2 regions of the Bradyrhizobium sp. SZCCHNGR1005 genome follow, and region 2 is predicted to be linked to the other one. Evidence: riboswitches for the same ligand, from Rfam matches in the RefSeq annotation. Region 2 holds a riboswitch; the other holds the start of a gene.
The links. Region 2 has a riboswitch for cobalamin ahead of QXZ85_RS23320 (HupE/UreJ family protein). Riboswitches for the same ligand answer to the same signal wherever they lie in the genome.
Positions count from the first base shown of each region.

Region 1 (10,548 bases), on a different contig from region 2:
CGATCTGGCGCTTCAAGAGGCCGCCGCGGATCGGAAACGCCTTGGTCAGATCGCGGACGCTGAGCAGCGGCGCGGCAGCGGCGGGTGTGGCTTCAGCAAGCGCGCTCATTGCAGCAAGCTCTCCTCGGCGCGGATGCAGGCGACCTTGTGGCCCGGCTCGATCTCACGCAGTTCCGGCTGGGCGCGCTTGCAGTCCGGAAGCGCGAAACGGCAGCGCGAGGCGAAGCGGCAGCCTTCCGGCGGGTTAACCAGTTTGGGCACGGTGCCAGCGATACTCTCGAGCCGCGTCTTGCGCACCGCATCGAGGTCGATGCGCGGGATCGAGCGGATCAGGCCCTGGGTATAGGGATGGCGCGGATTGGCGAACAGGCGATCGACCGGCGCCTCCTCCGCCACGCGCCCCGCATACATGACGACGACACGCTGGGCGACCTCGGCGACCACGCCCATCGCATGCGTTATCAGCATGATCGACATCCCCAACCGCTCCTTCATGTCGAGCAGCAGGTCCAGGATCTGGGCCTGGATCGTCACGTCCAGCGCGGTGGTCGGCTCGTCGGCGATCAGGAGCTTCGGATTGCAGGACAGCGCCATTGCGATCATCACGCGCTGGCGCTGACCGCCCGAAAAATGATGCGGATAATCATGCACGCGACGTTGCGGATTAGGGAGCTGCACCAAAGCCAGCATCTCGACCGCGCGCTCCAGCGCTGCGCGCTTCGAAAGGCCCTGATGCAGCCGGATCACTTCGGTGATCTGCTCGCCGATCGTGTAGACCGGGTTGAGCGAGGTCATCGGCTCCTGGAACACGATCGCGATCTCGCTGGCGCGGATCTTGTTCATCTCGGACGAGCCGAGCGGCACCAGATCGCGGCCCTGCCACAGGATCTGGCCGCCGACGATGCGGCCGGGGGGCATCGCGATCAACTTCAGCACCGACATGGCGGTCACGGTCTTGCCGGAGCCGGACTCGCCGACCACGCACAAGGTCTCGCCGCGACCGATCGAGATGTCGACGCCGTCGACCGCCTGCACCTTGCCTTCATCGCTGTCGAAATAGGTCTTGAGCCCCTTGATCTCGAGCAGCGGCGTCACGCGCGCATCCATCACATCACCTTCCGTGGATCGAGCGCGTCGCGCAGGCCGTCGCCGATGAAATTGATCGCGATGACGGTGAGGAAGATCGCCCCGCCGGCGAACAGCGCCCAATGCGGCGCGATGTCGAGATAGTCCTTGGCATCATAGAGCAGGCGGCCCCAGGTCGGGATGTCAGGCGGAAAACCGAGGCCGAGAAACGACAGGGTCGACTCGGCAATAATCGCGGCCGCCACGTCGATGGTACCGGCGACGATCACGGGGCCGAGTGCGTTGGGCAGGATGTGACGCACCGTGAGACGCAGGTTGGAGGCGCCGAGCGCACGGGCCGCCTCGACGAACTCCTTCTCACGCAGAGAGAGGAATTGCGCCCGCACCAGGCGCGCCACCGGCATCCAGCGGAAGCCGCCGATGACGAGCACGATCAGGACGAACACGCCGCCCTCCGGCCCCAGCCAGCCCTTGAGGAAATCACGGAACAGATAGATGACGAGCAGCAGCAGCGGAAGTTGCGGCAACGACAGGAACAGGTCGGTCAGCCACATCAGCGCGGCATCGACGACGCCCCTCGAGGCGCCGGCAATGGCGCCGACGATGATGCCGAAACACAGGCCGACCGCCATCGCCGCAAAGCCGACCGCAAGCGAGATGCGGCCGCCATAGATCATGCGCGAGAGCAGATCCTGGCCGAGATCGTCGGTCCCGAACGGATGATCCCAGGACGGCGCCGCGAGGCGCGCGGTGAAATCGATCTCGTTGATCGGCACGCGCCACAGCCAAGGCCCGATCAGGATCGACAACGCCAGCAGCGCCAGCACAAGGACGCTGACCGCCGCGAGGCGATGGCGGAGAAAGCGCCGAACCGCGTCGCGGCCGGGCGAGAAACGGCGTTTGCGCACCACCCGCGCGACGACCGTCTCAACGGAAGGAGATACGTGGGTCAAGCCAGCCATACAGGATATCGGCGATGAGGTTGAACAGGACGACCAGACAGGCGAACACGAAGGTCACCGCCATGATCACGGGCGTGTCGTTGGCGAGGATCGCGCTGATGAGGAGCGAGCCGATGCCGGGAATGCGGAAGATCTGCTCGGTGACGATGGCACCGCCGAATACGGTCGGCATCTGCAGCGCGACCAACGTTACCACTGGGATCAATGCGTTGCGCACCACGTGCTTGACGATCACCTTCTTCTCGTTGAGACCCTTGGCGCGTGCCGTGGTGACGTAATCGAGCTTGATGACGTCGAGCACGGCGGAACGGATGTAACGGGTATAGGACGCGGCCTGGTACAGGCCGAGCACCGCCACCGGCATGATCGCCTGCTTGATGTTCTCCCAGTACCAGAGCCAGCCGGTGGCGTGGATGTCGGTGCGATAGACGAACGGCAGCCAGCCGAGATTGACGCTGAAGATCAGGATCAGCAGCAGGCCGGTGAAGAAGGTCGGCAGCGAGAAGCCGATGAAGGCGAAGGTATTGGCGATCTGGTCGAACACCGAATAAGGCCGCATCGCCGCCAGCACGCCGATCGGCAGCGCCACCGCCAGCGCCAGAAGCTGCGCGGTGCCGACCACGTAGAGCGTAGCCGGAATCCGCTGCATGATCAGCGTGTCGACGTTGACGCGGCTGGCAAAGGAGAAGCCCCAATCGCCATGCAGCATGGCGATCAGCCAATGCAGGTAGCGCACCATGATTGGATCATCCATCCCGAACTTGAGGCGCAGCGCCTCGCGTACCTCGGGAGGGATGTTCGGATTGCTCGCGAGCTCGCCGAACGGATCGCCCGGGGCGAGCGCCAGCAGCACGAACAGGATGAGGCTGATGCCGAGCAGGCTCGGCACAGCGACGATAAGGCGCCTGAGAAGGTAATTTCCCATCGCTCCCGCCTTACAAAGTTGCGGTGATCATCGGGGTGGCGTGATGCGCGTCAAGTCTCGCGATACCAGTTGGCGATCTGCCAGAGATCGTTGTCCCAGCCGCTCTTGTTCACCACCATGCCGTTCTTCAACCCGATGCAATTCTTGCGGTTGATCTCGGGCAGGATGTAGTTGTCCTGAACGACGAGATCGTTGAGTTTGATGAACATCGCCGCGCGCTTGACCGGGTCCAGCTCGCTCTGCGCCTGGCGGTAGGTCTCGTCATATTCCTTGTTCTGCCAGCGCGAGACGTTGCGCCCCTGCCACTTGTTCTCCTTGTTCGCGATCTCCCACGAGACAAACTGGTTCATGAAGAATTGCGGGTCGGCCTGCGGCATGGTGGTCTGATACATCTCCATGTCGCAGTAGAAATGCGTGTAGGTGTCCGGGTTGGCAGCGTCCGAGGAGAAAAATACCGAGGCGACCACGGATTTGAGCTCGACCTCGATGCCCGCCTTCTGACAGGCCTGCTTGATGATGGCCTGGTTCTTCTGGCGCGGCGCATTGATCGAGGTCTGGAACACGACCTTGAGCTGCTTGCCGTCCTTCTCGCGGATTCCGGACGAATTCTTCTTCCAGCCGGCCTCCTCGAGAATCTGGTTGGCCTTCTCGATGTTGAACTCGAACTTGTTGTTCGGCGAGCGGAAGCGTTCGGGGTTGTTGAGGAAGTTCGCGGTGGCGACGCCGGCGCGACCATAGATGAATTTCTGCACCGAGGCGCGGTCGATCAGCAGGTTCATCGCCTTGCGCACGGCCGGATCCGAGAACAACGGATGCTTGGTCTTGATGCTGGCGCGCTCGCCGTCGACTTCGGTCCAGGGATCGGTGACGTTGAGGGCGATGTATTCGATATAGCCCGTCACCGTCTGCTGGGCCTTGCCCTGGCCGCCCGCCTCCAGCTTCATCAGGATCTCGTCCTCGACCTGGAGAAGATAAGCATAGTCGTATTCACCGGTCTGCAGCACAGCGCGCGCTGCGGACACGGCATCGCCGCCGCCCTTGGCCTCGACCGTGTCGAAATAAGGCCGGTTCGGCTGGTGATAGTCCGGGAAGCGCTTGCCGGCGATCGAATCGCCGGGCTTGAAATCGACGTACATATAGGGGCCGGTGCCGATCGGCTTCAGATTGGCCGGCGCCTCGCGCGATTTGCCGCCGATGTAATCGGCAAAGACATGCTTGGGGATGATCTGACCGAAGGCCGCGACAAAGGGATCGGCCCAGAACGGGGTGGGCTGAACGAACGTCAGCTTCACGGTGTGATCGTCGATCTTTTCGACCGACTTCAGGCTCTTATAGCTGCCGATCGAGACCGCAGCCGTGTCGGGATTGACAGCATACTGCCAGTTGAAGATGACGTCGTCGGCCGTGAACGGCTGACCATCATGCCATTTCACGCCCTGCTTCAGCTTCCAGATCACCCAGGTGTAGTCGGCGGCGAGACTGCCGTTCTCCTTGGTCGGAATCTCGGCCGCGAGGATAGGTACGAGATTGCCGTCGGCGTCCCAGCCGGCAAGCGGCTCATAGAACAGCCGGCAGGCTTCCTGATCCTTGGTGCCGATCGCGAAATGCGGATTGAGCAGGGTCGGTGCCTGCCAGAACAGCAGCTTCAGCGGACCGCCGCCGCCGGCCTTGGTCGGCTTATAGACGATTTCCTCCGCGGCGATTGCGACCCCAGAATGGGCCAGCATCGCACCGGCCATCGGTGCGCTCAGCCCAACGGCGATCATCCGTTGCACAAATTCTCGGCGGGACAGGCGCCCGGCTTTGACATCGGTGATCTGGTTTCGAAGGTCGCGCTCGTACATTCAACAGCTCCAGCTGATGCTCATCCAAGAAAACGTTACGCCTCCATGCAGATGCCTGGAGCGGCGTGAAATTGGATCAGCGTTCGGAGCAACTGTCAAAGCAGATTCCGGGCCAACCTTTGATTCGACCTTCGTTAGATGACCTGCCGCGGGATTCGCTTCGCAGCTGCGGCAGGATCATTCCAGGACGATACCGGAAAATGGAACTACCGGCAGGCCGCATCACAATCACAAGGCGCGCTCGGCGCGGAACGAGCCCAGCAAGCGAACGGCCTCGCAAACCGCGACCAATCCGATCAACCATGCCATGCTGGTGAGACCGATGCGCAGCACGATCGCGGGCTCGAAAGCCGCCGCGCCGCCGAGCACCGGCGTCGCGGCCAGCAGAACGAACTCATAAGCGGCGTAGGCGAAGAGCAGCGTGGCGGTGAGCGCGAGCGGCGCTGGAACAAGCCGCGGCAAGACGCGCAACGCCGCCGATGCGAGCAGGGTTGCGGCCAGCGCGGCCGCGCCGATGACAAAGCCCCACGCCAATGTGGTGGTGTCGATCGGATAGCCCAGCGCGCAGAAGCCGATGCCCTGATTGACGAGCCATGCGCCGGCGATCACCGCGAGCGCCGAGCCCAGCGGCAGCGTCGCAGCCGCCACCACGGCGAACGCCGCGAACGGCGTCGCACAGGCGAGCGCGAGACTGGCGAGGCAACTCGCGGCGGACAACAGAGCAAATGCGAACAATGGCTGATATCGCGGCGCGACCGGTGCGAGCGAAATGCCCATCGCGGGGCGGAACTGACGATCAAGAGCCATGACAATTCTCCTTCGGTTGCTAAGTCTAAACTTTTCTGTCGGATGGCGATAGGCCGCACGATCCGCCTCGGAGCGGCCGCGCCCGGGAGACGTCTCATTGCACGCCATAGCTGGCGACCCGGATGCCGCCGAACACGCCGAGCCCCGGCGCCAGGAAACCGGTCGGGTTCTGGTAGTGCCTGTTGAAGAGATTATCGACGCGGGCGAACAGCTTCACCTGGTCGCTGAGCGCATAATCGCCGCGCAGATTGACGATGGTATAGCCGGGCGCGGTCAGGCCGGAGACCAGGCCGTCACGGCTCACGTCGCGCCAATCGGAGACATGCAGCACGGTGGCCGACACGGTGAGCGGATCGACCGGCCGCCAGATCGCGGTGGCGCTCCACTTCTGCTTGGGCCTGCGCAGCAATTGCTGGCCAGTGATGGCGTCGATCGCGCGGGTGAAGGTGTAGTCGGCGCGGACCGCCAGCCGGCCGGTGACATCGGCCGCGACAAAGCTCTCGGTTCCCTCCGTCCTGGCCAAACCGACATTGGCGTAGGAGGTGAACGTGTCGTTGGTCGCGATCAGATTGGTGATGCTGTTGTGGAAATAGGTCGTGCCGAACCGGATGCGGTTGGCAAACAGCGGCTGCTCGAAGCCGAGATCATAGCCAGTGCTTTCCTCCGGCCGCAGGTTGGGATTGCCGAAGAAATTGAACGCCGGAAAATCCTGGTAGAGCTGGCTGAGCGTCGGCGCCTTGAAGCCGGTGCCGTAACTTGCCTTCAGCTTGGTCTCGGTGAGCGGCACGATCACGGCCGGCGCGATCCGATAGGTCGCATGCGAGCCGAATGCGTCGTTGAGATCATCGCGCACATTCGCGACCAGGAAAAATCGCTCGGCGAATGACGACTGCAGTTCGATGAAGCCCGCTTTGTTGCCGTTTTCCGCCGAGAGCGCCGCCGTGGTCAGGCGTTCAGCCTGCTGCTCCGCACCGACGATGACGTCGTTTCCCGGCGCAATCCGGGTGACCGCGTGCCAGTCGTATCTGAGCCGTTCGCCTTGCCCCACGGTGGAGGAGAGATCTCCGGGTGCGAGATCGGAGCTCCTATCACTGGTGTAGTTGACGCCGAAATAATTGGTGATGCGGCCGCCGGGCAGCGACCACACCGCCTCCTGGCGCGTTGCGAGCTGGTGCACATTGTGCCGGCTCTGCGCGGCATTCGGCACGCTGGGAAAGCCGCCGTCGCCGGTGAACAACAAAGTCGCATCAGTGTAGCGGACCACCGAATTGACGGTCCACTCGTCGTTCAGCGCAAGGCCGAGCTTCGAGGAATACGTCATGTTGTCGTAGCTGTTGCCGATCGCCTGCTGTCCGGGCGGCAGCAGCTGCAACGGCGTCACCGGCACATCGCCGGCATGAAGGTGCGCGACGTTGACTGCGTAGTTGAAATTGTCCTGCGATCCGCTGACGCCCGCGGTCTGGTTGAACGTATTGAACGAGCCCGCTTCAACCGACGCAACGGCGCGGGCGGGACCCTCGCCCTTGCGGGTGACGATCGAGACCACGCCCCCGATCGCATCCGAGCCATAGAGACCGCTTTGCGGACCGCGCAACACTTCGAGCTGCTGGATGTCGGCGGTGAGCAGATGCGCGTAGTCGAAGGCGCCGTTCGGTGTGGCGGGATTGCCGAGCTCGATGCCGTCGATCAGCACTTTGGTGTGGTTGGAATTGGTGCCGCGCACGAACACCGAGGCCTGTCCGCCAGGACCGCCGGCCTGGACCACATTCAACCCGGGAATGGTGCTCAGCAGGTCGGGCACGGTCCGGTATTGCTGAGTCTGGATGTCCTTGGCGGTGACGATGCTGATCGAGCTTGCCGCCTGGGCCGCCGGGCTCACGATGCCGGTCGGACTGACGGCGACAGATACGGCATTCGCGGACGTCGATGCTGCAGGCGTAGGCGACTGCGTCCGCGCATCCGCTGGCGCATGGAAAGCTGAAGGTCGCGCACGCTTCGGCTGCGACTTGGGTTTAGGTCTGGGTTTGGGCGCCGCCACCTCGACCGGAGGCAGCAGATCGGGTGAGGCCGACTGCTGCGCTTCGGCGGCGAGCGGACCGGCCATGACGATGGCAGCGACAACACGAGACGCGACAGGGCCGGCGCGCAAGCGCGCAGCGGCGAGGAGAGGAAGACGGATGCAACAGTGAGACAAGAATGGCGGAGACATGGGTCGAAGACCTCGGCGGGACGGCAGTGGCACGTCACCGCGAACGAGGTCTCACGCCAGGACGCGGCAACGCGCCTCGGGTGAAACGATGTCTGTACTCCCCGACCGACATCCTCGCGTGTGACCACGGCTGACGGCAGGTCTCCTGGCTCGCGGGTCGTCACCTTGCGCCGCCTTCCCAGGACCGAGATTCCCAGTGGCATCTGACGCGAGATTCGCCGCTTACAGTTGCGGGGGCAGCTGCGGCCTTCTTGCGATCTCCATCGCGGAAGATCTCCCGGCACCGCATTCCCTTTTGATCCCCGGCGAAGGGGAACCGTCGGGAGGCACATAGAAGGAGGGATGTGACGGTGTCAATGCCGGCCCGGCGCGACGCAGAATAGTCAGCAGAGGTCCGAAAACGGCAGCCGCGGGGCGCTCTGCCTCATCTGTCGCGCTTCATCTTCTTGAAGCGGACGCTCTTGCCGTCCGGCAGCCGGGTGGCGACATAGCCGGCGTCCAGGCAAGCCTCACGCTGCGGCATCCGCTCCTGCGGACTGCGCAGGCTGTCCCACCACGAGGCGCGCTGCGCCGCACGCGGCAGGCTCGCGCCGATGAGCTCCTCGATCTGATCGAAGCTGAGCACAAGTTCGGGAAGCGTCTGCTGCTTCAGAAAATCGCGTAAGGAGTCGTAGTCGGACACCAAATCCTCGTCGTCGGCCGCGTTTAGATCGCGGCGGCGACCTTATCCAAACCGATGATGCGCGCAAGCTTGCGCACCTCGTCCTTCTGGTCGTCGCGAAGCTGCCAGAGCAGCGGCATCGCCGCCGATTTCAGCTGCTGCACCTCGTCGGAATCGGGGTCGATCGGCATGCTGCCGGGTTTCGGATTGCCCTGACGCGTGGCGTGGATCTTGCGGGCGACCGCGCGCAGCGCGGTCTCCACCGCAGGCCAGTAATATTCCTGATCGGGCGATAGCTTCAGGCGCTCCTTGATGCCGGCGATCTGGCCATCGCTGAGCAGGGCATAGGCCTTCTGCACCTCGGGCCGCAGCGCCACCAATGGCTTCTGCCTGGGCGCGGCCGGCTCGGCAACTTGTGCGGACGCCACGATGGCGCCGGTGATCTGCGCTGGCGTAGCCGGCTTCGGCATCTCAGCGTCGGCGGCGGCATAGGCAAAGGCCTGGCGCACCGGCTCGCTCGGCGCAGCGGCCGGTTGGATGTCCTCGGTCAGCGATGAAAAGTGAGCGACAGTGAGGCGGTCGCCCTTGGCCTGCCGGTTGGAGACAGGGCTCTTTGCCACTACGGCCGGCATTTCAATACCGGCGGACGGCACGCTGTCGCGGAACAGGATGCTGGTCGCAGCTGCCCCTGCCACGAGCACGCACACCAAAGCCACAAGGGTGATCGATTTCGTCACGCACATCTCCGTATCCCCGGCGGTACGCCGCACTTTGCCGAAAACTGGGAGCAAATTAAGGCTTTCGGTTTCCATTGTTGCCGGAGGGCCTCACTGACCGGCTCAATTGCGCTCTGAGGGCGCCCTTATGCAGCCGCGTGCAGGTCGTAGGCCGCCTGAATATCGGCAACGATATCGGAGGCTTCCCACAAGGCCGCGGGTTCCACCGAACGCAGGCTGATGGTCCAGTTGCCGCCGCGGGCGGTGCGCGGAACGCTGACAATATCGAAGCGCACGGTACGGCATAGCGGGTGCCGCTGCAGCGCGTGACCGACGCGGACCCTGATTTCCTCCAGCGTCGCCGGCGTCTTGTCCATCAGCGTCCCGAAGCCCATCGCGCATCCCTCGTGATTCGAGCCTTGCGAGTCTCCCGCGGTGAACGGGATACCGCCACGCACGGATTGTCGGCCTGGGATGGTTAATGCCGCGTTAAAGTTGCAACCGGATGGGATCTGGGGTCCTGCGGGAATGCGCGGTTTTCCGGGCAGGATGCGACCTGCCCCCAGACGCGGCGCTCAATCGTCGCCAAACAGGCTGAAGCGCGGCGTCGGCATGTCGACCGGCTCCGCCACATAGGCGCGCGGCGCGCTGTCCTCCCGCACCGCCTGTTCGACGTCGCTCAGATCCGGTTCGCGGCGCCGAGTCCAATGCCGGCGCTCGGACCATTGCTGGTGCCGTTCGGCACGGCGCCGATCGCTGTGTTTGCGTTGGCTGTCGCGCGACTTCAGATCGGCATCGTCCGCCTTGGCCATCGCGTTTTCGGGGGCCTTCGCTTGCTCCGGCGCTTTCGCCTGCTGCTGCGGAGCTGGCGGGATCGACGGCGACGGGGAGGACTGCGCGGCGGGCGCATTGGACGCCGAGTTCACCGGCGACGGCGCAGGCTGCGGCGTCCCCTGATCCGCAGCAGGCTGCGGCTGATCGGCGGCCTTCGCCGCGGTCGGCGTCACCACGATGGGTGCCGTCGTCGCGGCCTGCGTCGCAGCGAGATAGGAACTCGGCGATGCGCTGGGCAAGGGCGAAGGCTCCGGTGCGCGTCGCTCCAGCTTGGTGGATTCCAACGGCGGTGTCTTCGGATTCATCTTCTCCGCGATCACGAGTCCGCCGCCGAGACCCACCGCGATCGCAATGGCGACGGTTCCCGCACCCGCAAAATAGGCTGTCGAGTTGCGCATGATCCCGCTCCTTATGGTTGGCCGGGCAACGCCCTCACGGCGGCGATGTTCCGGCCAAGCCCAATGAGCGTTGGGGGCGCAGATGACAGGAGGAAGATGGCGAGGA
Region 1 covers NZ_JAUEZC010000002.1:1,267,590-1,278,137, reverse strand. Annotated here, with positions in the region: gene QXZ85_RS11945 (dipeptide ABC transporter ATP-binding protein) at 1-109, opposite strand, end outside; gene QXZ85_RS11940 (ABC transporter ATP-binding protein) at 106-1,107, opposite strand; gene QXZ85_RS11935 (ABC transporter permease) at 1,107-2,048, opposite strand; gene QXZ85_RS11930 (ABC transporter permease) at 2,014-2,973, opposite strand; gene QXZ85_RS11925 (peptide ABC transporter substrate-binding protein) at 3,024-4,817, opposite strand; gene QXZ85_RS11920 (hypothetical protein) at 5,046-5,624, opposite strand; gene QXZ85_RS11915 (TonB-dependent receptor plug domain-containing protein) at 5,719-7,728, opposite strand; cobalamin riboswitch at 7,951-8,169, opposite strand; gene QXZ85_RS11910 (hypothetical protein) at 8,258-8,515, opposite strand; gene QXZ85_RS11905 (hypothetical protein) at 8,539-9,231, opposite strand; gene QXZ85_RS11900 (hypothetical protein) at 9,357-9,605, opposite strand; gene QXZ85_RS11895 (hypothetical protein) at 9,786-10,442, opposite strand.
Region 1: linked by a shared signal. The riboswitch ahead of QXZ85_RS11915 (TonB-dependent receptor plug domain-containing protein) and the one ahead of QXZ85_RS23320 (HupE/UreJ family protein) in region 2 are both predicted to bind cobalamin.

Region 2 (10,548 bases):
GGCAGGTGATCATAGCGCAGCGCGATGTTGAGCTCGTCGAGAATCAGGAGCCGGATCGAGGGATCGGCCATGAGCTCCTTGGCCTTGGCCCAGGCGCGCTCGGCCGCGGCGACGTCGCGGGCACGATCCTGAGTCTCCCAGGTAAAGCCTTCGCCGAGCGTGTGCCATGTGACCTGGTCGCCGAACTTTTCGATCGCCTTGCGCTCGCCGGTTTGCCATGCGCCCTTGCCGAATTGCACCACGCCGATGCGGAAGCCGCGGCCGAGGGCGCGCAGCATCAAGCCCCAGGCAGCCGTCGACTTACCCTTGCCCTTGCCGGTGTGGACGATCAGCAGGCCTTTTTCAACGGTCTTCGATGCGACCTCGGCGTCCTGGATCGCTTTGCGGTTCTCCATCTTGGCCTTGTGGCGCGCATCCTCGTTGTGGTCACTCATTCTCGTTTCCTCTCGATGCGCTGCTATTTCAACGTCAGCGGCAGGCCCGCCGCCATCAGGATCACGCGATCCGCGGATGTTGCAATATCCTGGTTGAGGCGGCCCTGCGCATCGCGAAACGCGCGGGCCAGCGCGTTATCCGGCACGATGCCGAGCCCGACCTCGTTGGAGACGGCAACGATTGGGCCCCTGGCGGCAGCTAATGCATCGGCGAGCTCACGACAAGCAACGGCAACGTCGCGGCCGCTCAGCATGATATTGCTGAGCCAGAGCGTGAGACAATCGACCAGAACAGGTGTTGCAGAATCGCCGTTCGCCGCCACGGCAGCTGCAAGATCGAGAGGTGTCTCGATCGTCCGCCATCCATCGGCGCGGCGCGCTTTGTGTTCGGCGATGCGCGACGCCATCTCGTTGTCGAACGCCTGCGCGGTTGCGAGATAGATCCAGGGGGAAGGGAGGGCGGTGATCAGCGCCTCCGCGTACCGGCTCTTGCCGGAGCGCGCGCCGCCGAGCACCAGGGTCAGGCGCGGCAGGGCAGGGCTAGGCGGGGCGGGTGGCATGACGGCAGGATTTCCGATTGACGGGCTTTGGCTCGATCCCGTATCTAACAGATGACGGTTCTCCGAAAGGAGAGATTTAGGGAACGCGGTGCGGGATCTCCTCCCAAGGCCGCGGCTGCCCCCGCAACTGTAATCGGTGAGTGCGAGGCCTTTGAACCACTGGGAAACCGGGAAGGTGGTCTCGCGCGGCGACCCGAGAGCCAGGAGACCTGCCGTCGACATTGCTGTTGGCCGACCCGTCGCGCGGGGAGTCGCGATGCAGGGTTCTGATCCCGGAACTGTCTGGGATGCCGTCGGGCGCAGCGTATCGCACGAACCCTGACAGGTTCGGGCATCGACGGAGACGGCCATGAGATTTCCCACCAGATTTCCAACCCGCATCGCGTTTGCAGTCGCAGTCGTGGCACTGTTCGCCGATCCTGCATCGGCCCACCATATGATGGGCGGCAAGCTGCCGCAGACCTTGGCGCAAGGCCTGCTCTCCGGGCTTGCTCACCCCGTCATCGGGCTCGATCATTTCGCCGCGATTGTGGGAGCGGGCATCGTCGCTGCGCTGATCGGCCGTGGCTTTGCGCCGGTGTTGGCCTTCACCACGGCTATGATCGCCGGCGTGATGCTGCATGTCGGCCGCGCTGATATTCCCGCCGCAGAGCTTCTCGTCGGGTTGTCGACGGCCGCAATCGGCCTGCTGATCCTGCTGCGCGCCGGCTTCGGTGTGCTGCCGGTCGCGATCCTGTTTGCGTTGACCGGGATAGTGCATGGCTACGCGCTGGGCGAATCGATCGTTGGTGCTGAAAGCGCGCCGCTGGGCGCCTATCTCGCCGGGCTGCTGGTGATCCAGAGCGTCATTGCCGCCGGTGCGTTACTGGCCACCCGGATGATTGCTGCGCGCGGCGTTTCCTTCTCGCTTTTCGCGCTGCGGATCGCGGGCGCCGCGATTGCGCTGGTGGGCGGTGCGGCAGCCGCCATGGCGGCTGGTCTGGCCGGATGAGCAGCACAGACCCGGGCGCGACGACGTTGTTCGTCTGCGTCACCTGCCGGATGCAGAGCGCCGAGCCTGCGTCCAGCGAGCAGCCGCGTGCCGGTGCGCGGCTACTCGAGGCCATCCATGCGGTCGCAGCCGAGCATCGCGATGTCACCGTGGTGCCGGTCGAGTGCCTCTCGAATTGCAGTCGCGCCTGCACGGTTGCGGTCACTGCGCCTGGCAAGTGGACCTATATCGTCGGAGCGCTCGATCCGGATGTCCATGCCGATGATGTGCTCGCTTTTGCCAGGCTGCATCAGGTCCACGAGGCCGGCCTGCCGCCGTGGCGGGAGCGTCCCGAATACGTGAGAAAAAACACGATCGCCCGCGTGCCGCCGCTGCCGTCGCGCTCATCCAAAGAGGCTTCGCTGCCATGAAATCCTTCGCAAAGACGCCATGCACGATCGTCACCGGTTTCCTCGGCGCCGGCAAGACCACGCTGGTGCGCAACCTGATCGAGACCGCGAACGGTCGCAGGCTCGCCATCATCGTCAATGAGTTCGGCGATGTCGGGATCGACGGCGATATCCTGAAAGGCTGCGGCGTGCCGGATTGCCCGGAGGATCGCATCGTCGAATTGTCGAACGGCTGCCTGTGCTGCACCGTCGCCGACGACTTTGTGCCCGCGCTGAAGAGCCTGCTCAATCAGAACGAACCGCCCGAGCACATCGTGATCGAGACTTCCGGCCTCGCGCTGCCGAAGCCGCTGGTGCAGGCGTTCAATTGGCCGGAGATCGCAACCCGTGTCACCGTTGACGGAGTCGTTGCAGTCGTTGACGGGCCGGCCGTGATCGCCGGCCGCTTCGCCGATGATCCGGAGGCGCTGGCGGCGCAGCGCGCGGCGGACGGCTCGCTCGATCACGACAATCCGCTCGAAGAGGTGTTCGAGGATCAGCTGCTCTGCGCCGATCTGATCGTGGTGAACAAGAGCGATCTCATGACGGATGCGGAGCGGCAGGCGGTCGCTGCCGAGATCGCAGCTAAGGTGCAGCGTGCCGTCAAGGTGATCGCGTCCGAGCACGGCAAGCTGTCGGCCTCCGTGCTGCTCGGGCTGGGTGCGGCGGCCGAAGGCGACCTCGGCGCGCGGCCATCGCATCACGACAATGAGGCTGAGCACGATCACGACGATTTCGAAAGCTTTGTGCTCGACGTGCCGGCGCAGGCCTCGCCCGACGTGCTCCTGGCCCGCATCGCGGATGCTGTCGGTGCGCACGATGTGCTGCGGGTGAAGGGTTTCGTGGAAGTCGCAGGCAAGCCGCTGCGGCTCCTGATCCAGGCGGTCGGCAACCGCATCCAGCATCAATTCGAGCGGCCCTGGCGCGCCGGCGAGGAGCGGCGTGGACGGCTCGTGTTCATCGGCGAGCGCGGCCTCGACGTGGCCGCGATCAAGAACCTGGTTGCCGGCTAGCGAGGGCCGATGCATCTCCTGGCGACATCGGGTGCCGCGCTCGACGACCTCGAACAGGCCGTCGATCTCGCGCAGTCGCCGGCCGAGGTTGTGGTTCTGTCGTTCTCCGACAGCGACCTGTCGGCACTGGCCGAAGCGTGGCGAGGATCGCCGTCAGAACTGCCGAGCTTGCGTCTCGCCAGCCTGAAGCGGCTGAAGCATCCGATGTCGGTCGACCTCTATATCGATCGTGTCGCCGTTTCGGCGCGCGCCGTCGTCGTGCGCTGTCTCGGCGGGCTCGATTATTGGCGCTACGGGCTGGAGCGCCTGGCTGATGTGTGCCGGAGCCGAGGCATTCTGCTGGCGGTGCTGCCGGGCGACGACCGCGCCGACGAGCGGCTCGATGCGCTCTCGACGCTGCCGCTCGACGTCACCTCGAGACTCTATGGCTACCTGCACGAGGGCGGCACCGCCAATGCGCGCGAGGCGCTGCGCTATCTGAATTCGCTGCTGGGGCGTGAAGCCACATTTGCGGAGCCGGTTGCGCTTGGCTCTATCGTTGGATTCGCGGCCGGGCGTGGCGCCGTTCCCGTCGAGGAGTTGTGCGTTGCGGGTGACACGAAGCCATGCGCGCTGATCGTGTTCTACCGCGCCAGCCTGCTCGCGGCCGACACCGCGGCGATCGAAGTTCTGCAGGCGGCGCTCGAGCGGGAAGGGCTTGCGTCCGCCGCCGTCGCGGTGACAAGCCTGAAAGATCCTGACGTTGCGGATGGATTGGAACGGCTGATCAAGGCGCGACGGCCAAGCGTCGTCCTTAACGCCACGGCCTTCTCGGCCCTGCGTGAGGACGGCACCACCGTGCTTGACCTCGCCGTCGCGCCGGTGCTGCAGATCGTGCAGGCCCAAAGCAGTGAGGACGCCTGGACCTCGTCTGCGCGCGGTCTGTCGCCGACCGATCTCGCCATGAACGTGGTGCTGCCGGAGCTGGATGGGCGTCTGCTGGCGCGCACCATCGCGTTCAAGGGCGAGGCGCCGTTCGATGACCAGCTCGAATTCGGCGCGGTCCGTTATGTACCGCAGCCTGATCGCATCGCCTTCGTCGCGCGGCTCGCAGCGCGCTGGTGTCGCCTGCGGACGACGCCAGCGGCGAACCGCCGCCTCACGCTGATGCTGTCGGATTATCCGGCGCGAGGCGGTCGTCGCGGCTATGCGGTCGGCCTCGACACCGCGCAAAGCGCGACCGAAATCGCGCAGCTGCTCGCCGAGCAGGGCTATGATCTCGGTGCGTCCAGCCCAACTGCCGCTGACATCGAGGCGCTGTTGAGAGGTCAAGCGTCGGAGCTCGCAGTGCCTCTTGCTGCGTATCAGAGCCATCTCGCGGCCTTGCCAGACGATTTGCAGCGCGAGCTTGCGGCGAGTTGGGGCGCAGCGGAGGCAGATCCGACCTTTGTTGACGGCGCATTCCGCTTTCCGGCGCTGCGAGCAGGACATCTGCTGATCCTGCTACAGCCGGATCGCGGCGCTCATGTCGATCGCAAGGCGGGTTATCACGACACCACGGTGCCGCCGCGTCATGCCTATGTCGCGCTCTATGCGCATTTGCGCGAAGTGGAGCAGATCGACGCGCTGGTGCATCTCGGCGCCCACGGCACCTTGGAATGGCTGCCGGGCAAGGCGCTCGCCTTGTCGCAGAATTGCTGGCCGGAGGCCGTGCTCGGTCCGCTGCCGGTGATCTATCCGTTCATCGTCAACAATCCGGGCGAGGCCATGCAAGCCAAGCGCCGGCTTGGCGCGGTGACGCTCGGCCATCTGACGCCGCCACTGTCGCAAGCAGGCTTGCACGGTCCGCTGCTCGAGCTCGAGGGGCTGGTCGAGGAATATGCGGAGGCCGATGGGCTCGATAAGCGTCGCCTGAAGCTTCTGGAGGACGAGATCGTCGGGCGCGCCTGGGCAAGCGGCCTCGCTGCGGATTGCGGCCTGAAACAAGGCGCAGGCGGACGGGAGGCCGTCGCCAAGCTCGATGCGCAGCTCTGCGACATCAAGGAGCTTTCGGTTCGTGAGCGGCTGCACGTGTTCGGTCGTGCGCCGGATGATGTTGCGATCGGACTGCTCGGCGATGCTATCGCCGCTGCTGGCGGTACCCGTAACGAGGCGAAGGATCGTGCCGGGATCGATGCCTGCATCCGCGCCAGCGCCGCGGCCGAACGTGCGGCGCTGCTCGCCGCATTAGACGGCCGACGCATCGGGGCTGGACCGGCCGGAGCGCCGAGCCGCGGCAGGCTCGATGTGCTGCCGACTGGGCGCAATCTCACCGCAATCGATCCGCGCGCGATCCCGACCCGCACCGCTGCCGTGGTCGGTGCCCGCGCCGCCGATGAGGTGATCCGCCGCTATCTGCAGGATCACGGCGAGTATCCGCGGACCCTGGTGCTCGATCTCTGGGCCTCCGCCTCGCTGCGCACCGGCGGCGACGATCTCGCGCAGGCGCTCGCTTATCTCGGCGTGCGGCCGCGCTGGGATTTTAATTCCAACCGTGTCACCGGCGTCGATGTGCTGCCGCTGGCCTCGCTCGACCGTCCACGCATCGATGTGACCTTGCGCATCTCGGGCCTGTTCCGCGATATCTTCGAAGCGCAGATCGCGCTGTTCGACCTCGCGGTGCAGACCGTCGCCGCCCGTGAGGAGGACGATGCCGACAATCCGCTCGCTGCCGCAAAGCGTCGCGGCGAGAGCTTGACGCGCGTGTTCGGCGGCGCCCCCGGGACTTATGGCGCGGTGGCTGCGAGCCTGGCGCTTGGCTCCGATTGGGAGAGCCGCCAACAATTGGGTGAAGCCTATCTGGCGGCGACGAGTCACAGTTTTGGTACTGCCCCCGAGATCGCACAGGCCCAGACTGGCTTCCGCGAGCGCGTCCGCAGCGCCGATGCGCTGGTGCATCCGCAGGACGACCGCGAGCGCGACCTGCTCGACGGCGAAGAGGTGGCCGATTTCGCCGGCGGCTTCGCTGCGGCAGCGTCCGCGCTGGGTGTCTCGCCAGCGCTTCTGCATCTCGATACCAGCCGTCCCGATGCGCCGAAGGCGCGGGCGTTCTCGGAAGAGATCGCACGGGTGGTGCGCGGCCGGCTCACCAATCCACGCTGGATTTCCGGCATGCTCGCGCATGGCTATCGCGGCATCGCGGAGATCGCCCAAGGCGTGGATGCGCTGTATGCTTTTGCCGCTACGTCGGACACGGTACCCAGCCATCTGTTCGATGCGACACATTCGGCCCTGTTGCTCGATCCATCGGTGTGCGACGCGATGCTGGCGCGCAATCCTGCAGCGGTGGCTTCCATCATCTCCCGGCTCGACGATGCACTGCGGCGCCGGATGTGGGTGCCGCGCCGCAACGCCGTCGCGGATGAGCTCGCTGCAATCGCAGCGCGTGTGAGAGTTGCGGAGGCGAAGGCATGACGGCTTCCTTCGACATCAAGGGATGGTGTCCTGGCGCACGACGCCCGATGCAGAGCGGGGATGGTTTGATCGTCCGCGTCAGGCCGCATGGCGGCAGACTGCCAGTCCGCGCGCTCGAAGCGTTGGCCGAGGCCGCCGCCCGGTTCGGCAACGGACAGATCGATCTGACGCGGCGCGCCAATCTGCAGCTTCGCGGCGTGAAGCCGGAGACGCTTGCACCCTTGTGGGAGGTCCTGTCCTCGCTCGATCTGCTTGATGACGATGCAGAGCTGGAGGCCATCAGGAATATCGTCATCAATCCGCTCGCAGGGATCGACCCGACTGAGATCGCCGACATGCGTCCGGTCGCGCACGCGCTCGAACGTCAATTGATGGCCGTCGCTTCGCTGCGGCAACTGCCGGGCAAGTTCAGCTTCTTGCTCGACGGGGGAGGGCGACTTCCGCTGACGGACCTCGAGGCTGATGTTTGTCTCGTCGCGTATCGCGACGGCGCCTCGGTCGCAATCGGACTTCAAGCTGCGGCCGGGCTTGAATGGCTGGGTACGGTGGATGCGGAGCAAGCAGCCTTGGCGGCCGCTCAGCTTGCGCTCGCGATCCTCAAACATAGTCCGACCAGCCGCGCGCGCGCGCTGCCGGATGATGCGGTTGTTGCCATCCGCGCCGAGCTCGGCTTGCAAGCGTCGGGTCTTCCGATCACGCCAGCAAGGCGTGAAGCTTCGCACCGCCGCGGCCTGATCGCGCTTGCGAGTGGGAGCTATGCCGCCGGACTTGGAGCGGCTTTCGGTCGCCTCGATAGCGAGACCGTGTCGGCATTGCTGAGCGAGCTAACCCGACTTGGTCTCACCGAAGTTCGGCTGTCGCCGTGGCGTACATTCTATGTTGCTACGTCGAGCCGCCCGGACGCTGAGCAGATCCTCGCGTTTGCCCGCAGCCTCGGATTCATCGTCGATGATTCCGATCCGCTGACGCGTATCGATGCCTGTTCGGGCGTCGGTTGCTGCAGCTCGACGACGCTGGCCACGCGTGACCATGCAAGGGCATTGGCTGATATCGCGGAGCGCAGCGGCTTTGCCGGCACGCTGCACGTCTCCGGCTGCCCCAAGGGCTGCGCGCGCTCGGCCCCGGCGGATCTGGTGTTTGTCGGGGACGGGGCCCATTATCGGGTGGTACGGCAGGGAACGGTAAGAGATCGCGCCTTCATCGAACTCGATCCGTCTGGGATCTCAACCGTTGTCCCGACCTTGCTGGCCCAGGAGCGCAGTACTCATGTCTGATGTGCGCGACTATATTCGCGACGGTGCCGAGATCTATCGACGCTCCTTTGCCACCATCCGCGCCGAGGCCGATCTGTCGCGCTTCCGGGGGCTGGAAGAGAAGATCGCCGTACGCATCATTCATGCCTGCGGCATGGTCGAGATCACATCCGACATCGAGATGTCGGAGAGCTTTGCGGCAGAAGCGCGGGCCGCGTTGAACCGCGGCGCGCCGGTTCTGTGCGATGCCAAGATGGTGGCGCAGGGGATCACGCGCGCGCGACTGCCGGCAAGGAACGAGATCATCTGCACGCTCGATGATCCCCAAGTCGCAGCGTTGGCTGCGCGCCACGGCACCACGCGCTCGGCGGCCGCGCTCGAATTGTGGCGCCCACATCTTGCCGGCGCGCTGGTTGCGATCGGCAATGCGCCGACCTCGCTGTTTCACCTCCTGGATATGTTGGACCAAGGGGCGCCGCGACCCGCGGCTGTCATCGGCACCGCGGTCGGGTTCGTCGGCGCCAAGGAATCCAAGGAAGCACTCGCGGCCGACGGCCGCGTCCCGTATCTGATCGTCAGGGGACGCAAGGGCGGCAGCGCCATGGCGGTCGCCGCCGTGAATGCGATTGCGAGCGACATCGAATGAGCCTGCTCGACACCATCGCCGGCACGGCGCAGGCCGGAACGCTCTACGGCATCGGCGTCGGTCCGGGCGACGTGCGCTATCTGACCTTGCGCGCGGCAGGACTGATCCGCGCGGTGGATGTGGTGGCCTTCTTCGCCAAGCGTGGTCTCGAAGGCAATGCGCGCCGCACCGTGGCGCCGTTGATGGACACATCGCGGCACGAGTTGCGACTTGAATATCCCATCACCGAGGAAGCGCCGGTTGCGGACGCGACGTATCAGACGGAAATCGCAGCCTTCTATCGGCGCGCCGCCGAGAGCATTGCCGCGCATCTACGGGCAGGCCGCTCGGTTGGTCTGCTTTCCGAAGGCGATCCGTTCTTCTATGGCTCCTTCATGCATATGTGGCGGCGGCTGGAGCGCGACTTCCCGGTCGAAGTCGTGCCCGGCGTGACCGGCATGTCCGGTTGCTGGACCCGCGCCAATGTGCCGATCACCTGGGGAGACGATATCCTGTCCGTGTTGCCCGGCACGTTGGCGGAAGAAATCCTGTGCGACAGGCTGCAACATTGCGAAGCGGCTGTCATCATGAAGGTCGGGCGTAACCTGCCGAAGGTCAAACGTGCGGTCGCAAGCGCCGGGCTGCTGTCGCGCGCGCTCTATGTCGAGCGCGGGACGATGGACAACCAACGCATCGTTCCGTTGTCGGCCTGCGACGATGAGCGAGGACCGTATTTCTCGATGGTTCTGATCCCAGGCCAGGGACGTCAGCTATGACCGGAACGCTCACAGTGGTCGGCCTCGGCCCGGGGCGGCCGGAGCTCATGACTCCGTCCGCGGCCGAGGCGATCGCGCGCGCGACTGATCTGGTCGGCTATGGCCCATATCTCGATCGCATTGCGGCGCGGCCGGAGGGCCAGCGTAGACACGCGAGCGACAATCGTGTCGAGCTTGATCGTGGCCGACACGCGCTCGAATTGGCTGCTGATGGCAAGCACGTCGCGGTGGTTTCGGGCGGCGATCCCGGCGTGTTCGCGATGGCAGCTGCAGTGTTCGAGGCAGTCGAGATGGGGCCGGCGGAGTGGCGCCAGCTCGACATCAGGGTGGAACCGGGCGTGACTGCCATGCTCGCGGCGGCTGCCGAAGTCGGTGCTCCGTTAGGGGGGGATTTCTGTGCGATCTCGCTCTCAGACAATCTGAAGAGCTGGAGCACGATCACGCGGCGACTGCAGGCCGCAGCCCGCGGCGATTTCGTGATCGCGCTCTATAATCCCCTATCGAGGGCGCGGCCGCATCAGCTCGGGGAAGCGTTCGATATTCTGCGCCGGACCAAGCCGGTTTCCACGGTCGCCATGATGGTGCGCGCGGCCGGCACCGGCGAGGTCGGCTGTATCGTGACGACGCTCGGCGAGATCGATCCGGCGCACGCCGACATGCGAACGCTGGTGCTGATCGGATCGTCGGCGACACGCCTCATCATGCGTGACGGCAAGGCGCCGTGGGTCTACACGCCGCGTCGGGAGATGGAGCCGACATCGTGAGCGGACAGTCCTTCCAGCCAACGCAGGGCGTCGCGCGCACCGTCGAGCGGAACGCCGCGGGGCTTGTCGGGGCGCGCGATCATCACCACCGGGATCTGCAGTCGGCATGCGGCCGCGATTTTCGGATAGGTGGCGGGGCCGCCGGAATTCTTCGATACGATGGCCTGAATGCGTTCGCGCCGCAGAAAGGTTTCTTCCTTGGCTTCATCGAACGGACCGCGGTCGTAGACAAAGCTGATGTCGGGCGGCAGCGGCACGTTGCCGGCAGCATC
Region 2 covers NZ_JAUEZC010000005.1:338,630-349,177, reverse strand. Annotated here, with positions in the region: gene cobO (cob(I)yrinic acid a,c-diamide adenosyltransferase) at 1-434, opposite strand, end outside; gene cobU (bifunctional adenosylcobinamide kinase/adenosylcobinamide-phosphate guanylyltransferase) at 458-994, opposite strand; cobalamin riboswitch at 1,033-1,226, shown strand; gene QXZ85_RS23320 (HupE/UreJ family protein) at 1,344-1,985, shown strand; gene QXZ85_RS23315 (DUF1636 domain-containing protein) at 1,982-2,395, shown strand; gene cobW (cobalamin biosynthesis protein CobW) at 2,392-3,426, shown strand; gene cobN (cobaltochelatase subunit CobN) at 3,436-6,858, shown strand; gene cobG (precorrin-3B synthase) at 6,855-8,132, shown strand; gene QXZ85_RS23295 (precorrin-8X methylmutase) at 8,125-8,757, shown strand; gene QXZ85_RS23290 (precorrin-2 C(20)-methyltransferase) at 8,754-9,512, shown strand; gene cobJ (precorrin-3B C(17)-methyltransferase) at 9,509-10,276, shown strand; gene QXZ85_RS23280 (cobalt-precorrin-6A reductase) at 10,240-10,548, opposite strand, start outside.